Longimicrobium sp.: one gene and its partner. The protein of the gene in region 1 binds, or shares a complex with, the protein of each later gene. Links are inferred from orthologs where the notes say so. Each region holds a gene or a part of one and is shown in the gene's direction. Other genes may lie near its edges.

Region 1 (4,575 bases):
AGGTGGGCATCCGCGCCATCACCAGCGAGGAGCGCGCGCTGATCCGCGAGCGCGAGGGCAGCATCACCACCATCTTCGCCGACGAGATGTGGGCCGACGACGCGTGGCAGGAGCGCGCGTTCGATGCCCTGGGCGACGACGTGTTCATCACCTTCGACGTGGACTACTTCGACCCGTCGCTGATGCCCGCCACCGGCACTCCCGAGCCCGGCGGCCCGCGGTGGTACCCCACGCTGAAGCTGCTGCGCCGCGTGTTCGAGGAAAAGAACGTCATCGGCGTGGACGTGGTTGAGCTGGCGCCCATGGGCGGCAACTCGGCGCCGGACTTCGTGGTCGCGAAGCTCGTGTACAAGATGATCGCGTACCACAGCTTGTCGAAGCGCCGCGGCTGAAGAACAAGGGGTCACGCGGAGGCGCGGAGGTCGCGGAGAACTGCAGAGGTTTGTCTCTGTTCCCTCCGCGTCCTCCGCGCCTCCGCGTGAGATGCAGTTTTCTTCCTGGAAGGAGCAACGATGCCGCGTGAAGTGACGGATGGCGACGGGACCACGTGGAGCCTGGTGGAGGCGTACGCCGGGCTCTCGGAGGATGGCAGGAGCGAGGCGGCGCGCGTGGAGGGCACCGATCGCTTCCGCGTGATCGCCACGCCCACGGGAGGCGCGCAGAGCGTGGAGCTGGAGCTGCCCGCCGGCTGGGCCGACGACCTGTCCGATGACGTGCTGGTGAAGGAGATCGGCGCCGCGGCGGAGTGACAGGTCGAGCATCAACAGGACTGCCACGCCGACAAGATGTCCGCCACTCTGGCGTAAGCTGAAAGGTACGCCGGATGCACTGGGCTGGGCCTGTCGCCGCCTGCTTGACAGCGGGCGGCCACGGGTTATGTTACCCGGGCTGTTAGCACTCCCCGAGTGCGAGTGCTGACAGAAAGCAACCAACCACATCTACGTTCCACGGAGGGTCACTGATGCCTACCGCGACCGATCTCAAGGTCAAGCCGCTCGCGGACCGCGTCGTCGTCAAGGCGCTCGAAGAGAGCGAGCAGATGCGCGGCGGTCTGTACATTCCGGACACGGCCAAGGAAAAGCCCCAGCAGGGCGAAGTCATGGCCGTTGGGCCGGGACGCGTGGAAGACGGCAAGCGCGTTGAGATGGAGCTGAAGGTGGGTGACAAGGTGCTCTACGGGAAGTACAGCGGCACCGAGGTCACCGTCGAGAACGAGCAGTACCTGATCCTGCGCGAGTCCGACGTCCTCGCGGTGGTCGGCTGAACCGTCCCGGCGACCGCCGCACGTTCTGACTGACTGAAATTTTTCCACCCAGATAAAAGAGGATACGAACGATGGCTGCCAAGGAGCTGACGTTCAACACCGATGCGCGCGCCTCGCTGAAGCGCGGCATCGACAAGCTGGCCGAGGCGGTGAAGGTCACGCTCGGCCCCAAGGGCCGCAACGTGGTCATCGACCGCAAGTTCGGCTCGCCGCTGATCACCAAGGACGGTGTGTCGGTGGCCAAGGAGATCGAGCTGGACGACGCCATCGAGAACATGGGCGCCCAGATGGTCAAGGAGGTCGCCACCAAGACCAGTGACCTCGCCGGCGACGGCACCACCACCGCCACCGTGCTGGCCCAGGCCATCTTCCGCGAAGGCCTGAAGAACGTCACCGCGGGCGCCAACCCCATGTCGCTCAAGCGCGGCATCGACAAGGCCGTCGAGGCGGTGATCGCCGAGCTCAAGAGCATCTCGGTGGAGACGGCCGGCAAGAAGGAAATCGCCCAGGTGGGCACCATCTCGGCCAACAGCGACGAGGAGATCGGCAACCTCATCGCCGACGCCATGGAAAAGGTGGGCAAGGACGGCGTGATCACCGTCGAAGAGGCCAAGGGCCTGGAGACCACGCTGGAGACCGTCGAGGGCATGCAGTTCGACCGCGGCTACGTGTCGCCGTACTTCGTGACCGACCCGGACCGCATGGAGGCCGTTCTCGAGGACGCGCTGATCCTGATCCACGACAAGAAGGTCAGCACCATGAAGGACCTTCTGCCCATCCTGGAAAAGGTGGCGCAGATGGGCCGTCCGCTGATGATCATCGCCGAGGACGTGGAGGCCGAGGCCCTGGCCACCCTGGTGGTGAACAAGCTACGCGGCACCCTGCGCGTGGCGGCCGTCAAGGCGCCGGGCTTCGGTGACCGCCGCAAGGCCATGCTGCAGGACATCGCCATCCTCACGGGCGGCCAGCTGATCACCGAGGAAGTGGGCTTCAAGCTCGAGAACGCGGTGGTGAGCGACCTGGGCCGCGCCAAGCGCGTGGTGATCGACAAGGACAACACCACCATCATCGACGGCGCGGGCGACGCGCAGGCCATCCAGGGCCGCATCGCCGAGATCCGCAACGCGATGGACAAGACCACCTCGGACTACGACCGCGAGAAGCTGCAGGAGCGGCTGGCCAAGCTGGCCGGCGGCGTCGCGGTGATCCACGTGGGCGCGGCCACCGAGACGGCCATGAAGGAGAAGAAGGCCCGCGTGGAGGACGCCCTTCACGCCACCCGCGCGGCGGTGGAAGAGGGCATCGTTCCCGGCGGCGGCGTGGCCCTGCTGCGCGCCCAGAAGGCCCTCAAGGCCATCACGCTCGACGACGCCGACGAGAACATCGGCGTGCGCATCATCGAGCGCGCCCTGGAGGAGCCCATCCGCCAGATCGCCACGAACGCGGGCGTCGAGGGAAGCATCGTCGTGGCGCAGGTGCGCAACAACGAGAGCGCGTCGTACGGCTACAACGCCCGTACCGACGAGTACGAGGACCTGGTGCAGGCCGGCGTGATCGACCCCACCAAGGTGACGCGCACCGCGCTGCAGAACGCCGCGTCCATCGCGGGCCTCCTGCTGACCACCGAGGCCGTGGTCACCGAGAAGCCCGAGCCCAAGGGCAGCGCCCCCGCCATGCCCGGCGGCGGCGGCGGCATGGGCGACATGTACTGATGTCGTTGCCGGTGAGGGGTTTACAAACTCTCACCGGGAGTTTCACCGGATAACTCCGGATTCCGTACCCACCGCCCGCAGGGATGCCCTGCGGGCGGTGGTGCGTTCAGGCTCCTTTCGCGGCCTGCACTTCCTCCCACTACTGTGGGTTCTCAGCGAGATGACGGAATGGGCGACGAGCGTGGTGGGCCAATTTATGCAGTGAGCGCTGCTCTACGAAGCGCGCTGTCCGCCCGAGATCCGGGTGATAGAAACTTCTTGCGCTAACCAACAGCTTCCGACAGGGCTGGAGGTTCCGGCCTTACACCAGCGACGAAATTTAAGAGGAATATCGCCGATGAGGATCTCGCGGATAATAATCCAGAACTTTCGTAACTTCCGACACCTAGACGTAACGCTGGGCGAACACGCGGTTCTCGTCGGGGAGAACAAGGTAGGAAAGTCTAACCTACTTGCGGCGTTGCGTCTCGTCTTGGATCCGTCGCTCCCCGACACGGGCCGGATGCTCGGATTCGACGATTTTTGGGATGGGGTGCCGCGCCCCCCGCGTGCAGACGAGCGGATCGTAGTCTCGGTCGAACTCGCGGACTTTCGTGACCAGCCCGCTTGCCTCGCTCAACTTGGCGATTGCCTGATCCAGCCGGATCCGATGGTCGCCGCCCTGACATACGAATTCGGACCACGACGCGATCTCCCACATGTACCAACCAAAGAAGCCGACTACGAATTCCATCTGTATGGAGGACTCGATCCAGACAACCGTCTAGATTCAGAGACCCGACGCCGACTTCCCCTGGTGCTCCTCCCAGCCCTTCGCGACGTCGAGCACAGCCTAGCGTCGTGGCGCCGGTCACCGCTCCGCCCCCTCCTAGACGAGGTCGCCGCTGAACTTGATCGCGATGCACTGGAAGACCTGGCGGGTCGCTACGAGGAACTTGCGCGGGTTCTCGCTGAGGCACCGGAGATCGCCGAACTCGGGCAGCAGATCAGCGGGAGACTGCTCTCCATGGTAGGTGATGTACACGCCTTCCCGGTGCATCTCGGCTTCGCTCCTACCGACCCGGACCGCCTTATCCGCGCGGTCCGCCTGCTGATTGACGAGCAGGACAGGGCTATCGCAGAGGCGAGCCTCGGCTCCGCGAACCTCCTCTTCTTGGTGTTGAAGCAGCTCGAACTCGACCGTTCAGTTAGGGAGGGCCTTCACGACCACACTTTCCTTGCGATCGAAGAGCCCGAAGCCCACCTGCACCCGCACGTGCAGCGGCTCGTTTATCGGAGCCTTCTGCAGCCGCGGGCCCACATGCAGCGAGGCGGCGATGATGGCGCTGGGTTAGGGCAGGCCGATTTGCCGGAGGACGACACGAGCAACGCCATGACGATCATCCTCACGACGCATTCTCCGCATGTTGTAAGTGTCGCACCGGTCCATTCGCTGGTTCTCCTTCGGAGGGGCGACAATGGCGGCTCAGAGGCGGCGTCCACGGCAGGGCTCGCGCTTACCGGGAGAGAGGAGGAGGATCTGGAACGATACCTTGACGTTACTCGGGGAGAAATCGTTTTCGCCCGCGGAGTTATTCTCGTGGAGGGTGAGGCGGAGGC
Region 2 (3,506 bases), on another replicon or contig:
TACAGCCCCGCCAGCCGCTGGTTGATCTGCGACAGGCGCGCCTTGGCGGTGGCATCCAGCCGGGCGCCCGCGCGGACGAAGTTGGTGTAGTAGCGCCACGCCAGCCGCTGCTGCTCCGGCGTCCAGCTGGACTTCTGGGGCGAGTTGTACACCGCCTCGATGCGGCGGAACAGCGCCTCGTTCTGCGTGATCCGGTCGCTGAACGCCGCCAGGCGCGGGGCCATGGTGCGCTCCACGGCCTGGAACTCCGGGCCGTTCATGGTGGAGCTCCACACGCCGTAGATGGTGCTCACCCGGTCCAGCGCAGCCCCGGCGCTTTCCATCGCGGCGAGGGTGTTCTCGAAGGTGGGCGCGGCGGGGTTGGCGGCGATGCGGTCGATTTCCGCCATCTGCTGCGCCATCGCCGCTTCCAGCGCCGGCTCGAAGTCCTGCACCCGCACCTGGTGAAAGGGCGGGACGCCGCCGTACGGGCCCGTCCACTCGGCCAGCAGCGGGTTGCCGGCGGCGCCGGGCACGGCCGCCTGGGCGGCGGGTTCGGGGATGGTCTCGTTGGTCTGCACGGTGGCGCATCCGGCGGCGGCGGTCGCAAGCACCAGCGCGGCGGTGCGGGAAAACAGGGAATCGCGCATTGTGTCCCAGGGTTCGGGCAATCTACCCGCGGCACCCGGTGCCGGGGTCCAGACAGACGGATACACTAACCGGAAACGTTTCGGCGGGGTAGATACGCGGAAGGGCCGCCCGCGTTCCGCCCGGGCCGCAGCTTCGCGGGCCCGGGCCGCATCGAGCCGCGTTCGCCGCCGCCACTTGCGCGATGGGCCGTTCGTGGCTATCATCCCGTCGCGCCTTCACGGGCGCCGCGGCGAGTTGTTGCGATTGCTCCGCGTTATAAATGTGCTAAAGCGCTCGGGGGGCCCCGGCGCATTCGCGTTCAGGGCCCCCTTTCGTTTTTGAGATCACTGGATTCCGGCCTGGCGCGGCAGCGCGCGGGCGGGGCGGGCGCTTTGAAGAGACAGCTTGGCGGGCCCGCCACGTAACGGAAGATCCGCCTAAAGCGTCGCGAGGGCCCGCCCGGCTGGATGGCGGGCCCTTTGCGCAATCCCCCAACACTGCTCTACCGCAGGAGAGCCGATGAGCACCGTGGTTACCGAGACCGAAGCGCCCGCCGCCGTAAGCTATACCTTTACCTCCGAGTCGGTGTCCGAGGGGCACCCCGACAAGGTGTGCGACTTCATCGCCGACAGCATCCTGGATGCCCACCTGGCCCAGGACCCTGCCAGCCGCGTGGCGTGCGAGGTGCTGGTCAAGGAAGACAACGTGGTGCTCGCCGGCGAGATCACCTCGTCCGTGCAGGTGGACTACGAGCAGGTGGTGCGCCAGGCCATCCGCGAGATCGGCTACGTGGATGCCGACCAGCCGTTCCACGCCGATACCGTGAAGATCATCTCCTTCCTTTCGGCGCAGGCCGCCGAGATCGCCCAGGGCGTGGACGAGGAGACCAGCGAGTCCGGCGAGCAGGGCGCCGGCGACCAGGGGATCATGTTCGGCTACGCGACCGCGGAGACGCCGGAGCTGATGCCGCTGCCCATCCTGCTCTCGCACCGCCTGGCCCGCTCGCTGGCCACGCACCGCAAGGGTGGGACGGTCGACTGGCTTCGCCCCGACAGCAAGACGCAGGTGTCGGTGGTCTACGAGGGCAACACCCCCGTGGCCGTCACCGACGTGCTGGTGAGCACGCAGCACGCCGCGGGCGTGTCGCGCGACGAGATCCGCCACCTGGTGGCCACCACCATCATCCCCGAGGCGCTGGGCCACTGGTACCACGACGACCTGCGGATCATGGTGAACCCCACGGGCAGCTTCGTGCAGGGCGGCCCCTCGGCCGACGCGGGCGTCACCGGGCGCAAGATCATCGTCGACACCTACGGCGGCATGGGGCGCCACGGCGGCGGCGCGTTCAGCGGCAAGGACCCGAGCAAGGTGGACCGCAGCGGCGCGTACTTCTGCCGCTTCGTGGCCCGCGAGATCGTCAAGGCGGGGCTGGCCCAGCGCGCCGAGGTGCAGGTGGCGTACGCCATCGGCGTGGCGCAGCCGGTGTCGGTAAAGGTCGACACCTTCGGCACGGGCGACGCCCGCGCGGCGGCCGAGTACGTGCGCGAGAACTTCGACTTCCGGCCGGGCGCCATCATCCAGCGCCTGGAGCTGCTGCAGCCCATCTACCGCAAGACCACCAACTACGGCCACTTCGGCAAGGCCGAGCTGCCCTGGGAGCGGTAGGACTCACGCTGGAACGGGAGTGGATCGAACGTCGCTCCCGCGCGTTGTCATTCTGAAGGAGGCCCCGGGCGGGCAGTAGCGGCCCGGTACGGGTTCAGCCGGGCCGACTGAAGAATCCGCCACGAGGCTGGTTTGGTGCGCTTCGGCAGGTGTGTGGCGGATTCCTCAGTCGCTGCCGGGTGACGGGCGGAGGCAGGCTGGGCGTGGCCGCTCCTTCGGAATGACATACGCGCCTGACCCAGGCCCCTTCGGGGGCCATGCTCGACGGGCGGCATCGTGCCGCGCGTGACCTGAACGAAAGATCGTGGGCAGACGATGGCGATTCGCGCCGTAGCGATGATGTGCATGTGCATGTGTCAGTGCGTCCTCCCCCCGGGAGAGACGGACGGGCGCGCACGTGCACGCAGGTCGCACGGATAGCGCGAGGATCGCCGGGCACAGCCCCGGACACCGATTCCACCCGCCCGGCCCTCTCCACTCACGGAGAGGGCCGGGCTTTTTTGTACCCATAGATCCGGAAGGGATCACACGAACATGAGCATCACCACCGAAGCAGAACGCAAGCTGGGCCTGGGCACGCGCGCCGTGCAGTCCGGGCAGGAGAGCGCCGATTCCGCCACGAACGCGCGGGCGGTGCCCATCTACGCCACCACGTCGTACGTGTTCAACGGGCCGGACCACGCGGCCAGCCTGTTCGGGCTCAAAGAGTTCGGGAACATCTACACCCGCATCATGAACCCCACGTCCGACGTCTTCGAGCGGCGCATCGCCGAGCTGGAGGGCGGCGTGGCGGCCGTGGCCACCAGCAGCGGCCAGAGCGCGCAGACGCTGGCGCTGCTCAACCTGGCGCAGGCCGGCGACAGCATCGTCGCCTCCTCCGCGCTGTACGGCGGCACCTTCACGCTGCTCAAGTACACGCTGGGCCGGCTGGGCATCACCACGCGTTTCGTGGACGGCAACGATCCGCAGGCGTTCGCCGACGCCATCGACGAGACCACGAAGGCCGTGTACGTGGAGACCATCGGCAACCCCAAGCTGGAGGTGCCCGACTTCCGCGCCATCGCCGACGTGGCGCACGCGGCCGGGGTGCCGCTGGTGGTGGACAACACCTTCGGCACGCCCTTCCTCAGCCGCCCCATCGAGCACGGCGCCGACATCGTCGTACACTCGGCTACGAAGTGGATCGGTGGGCACGGCACGGCCATCGGCGGCGTGGTCGTCGACGGGGGGAC

Evidence for each region. Proteins that work in one complex are often made in the same cells at the same time.
Region 2: the proteins of groL (region 1) and metK are in contact, whole or in part, in a cryo-EM structure (PDB 8P4O), measured with the Escherichia coli proteins. The link is inferred for Longimicrobium sp. from one-to-one orthologs.

What each region holds. Positions count from the first base shown.
Region 1 is NZ_DATBNB010000497.1:2,403-6,977, reverse strand. What follows is about bases 686-3,655. They hold groL (chaperonin GroEL), read left to right. Parts: upstream 686-1,335; coding sequence 1,336-2,976; downstream 2,977-3,655. Other genes in these bases: VIB55_RS13640 (ATP-dependent nuclease), read left to right, coding at 3,314-3,655; groES (co-chaperone GroES), read left to right, coding at 962-1,264; VIB55_RS13655 (hypothetical protein), read left to right, coding at 686-749. In the rest of the region: speB (agmatinase), read left to right, coding at 1-392; more of VIB55_RS13655, read left to right, coding at 513-685; more of VIB55_RS13640, read left to right, coding at 3,656-4,575.
Region 2 is NZ_DATBNB010000473.1:58-3,563, reverse strand. What follows is about bases 329-3,201. They hold metK (methionine adenosyltransferase), read left to right. Parts: upstream 329-1,128; coding sequence 1,129-2,274; downstream 2,275-3,201. UniProt on the Escherichia coli protein: Catalyzes the formation of S-adenosylmethionine (AdoMet) from methionine and ATP.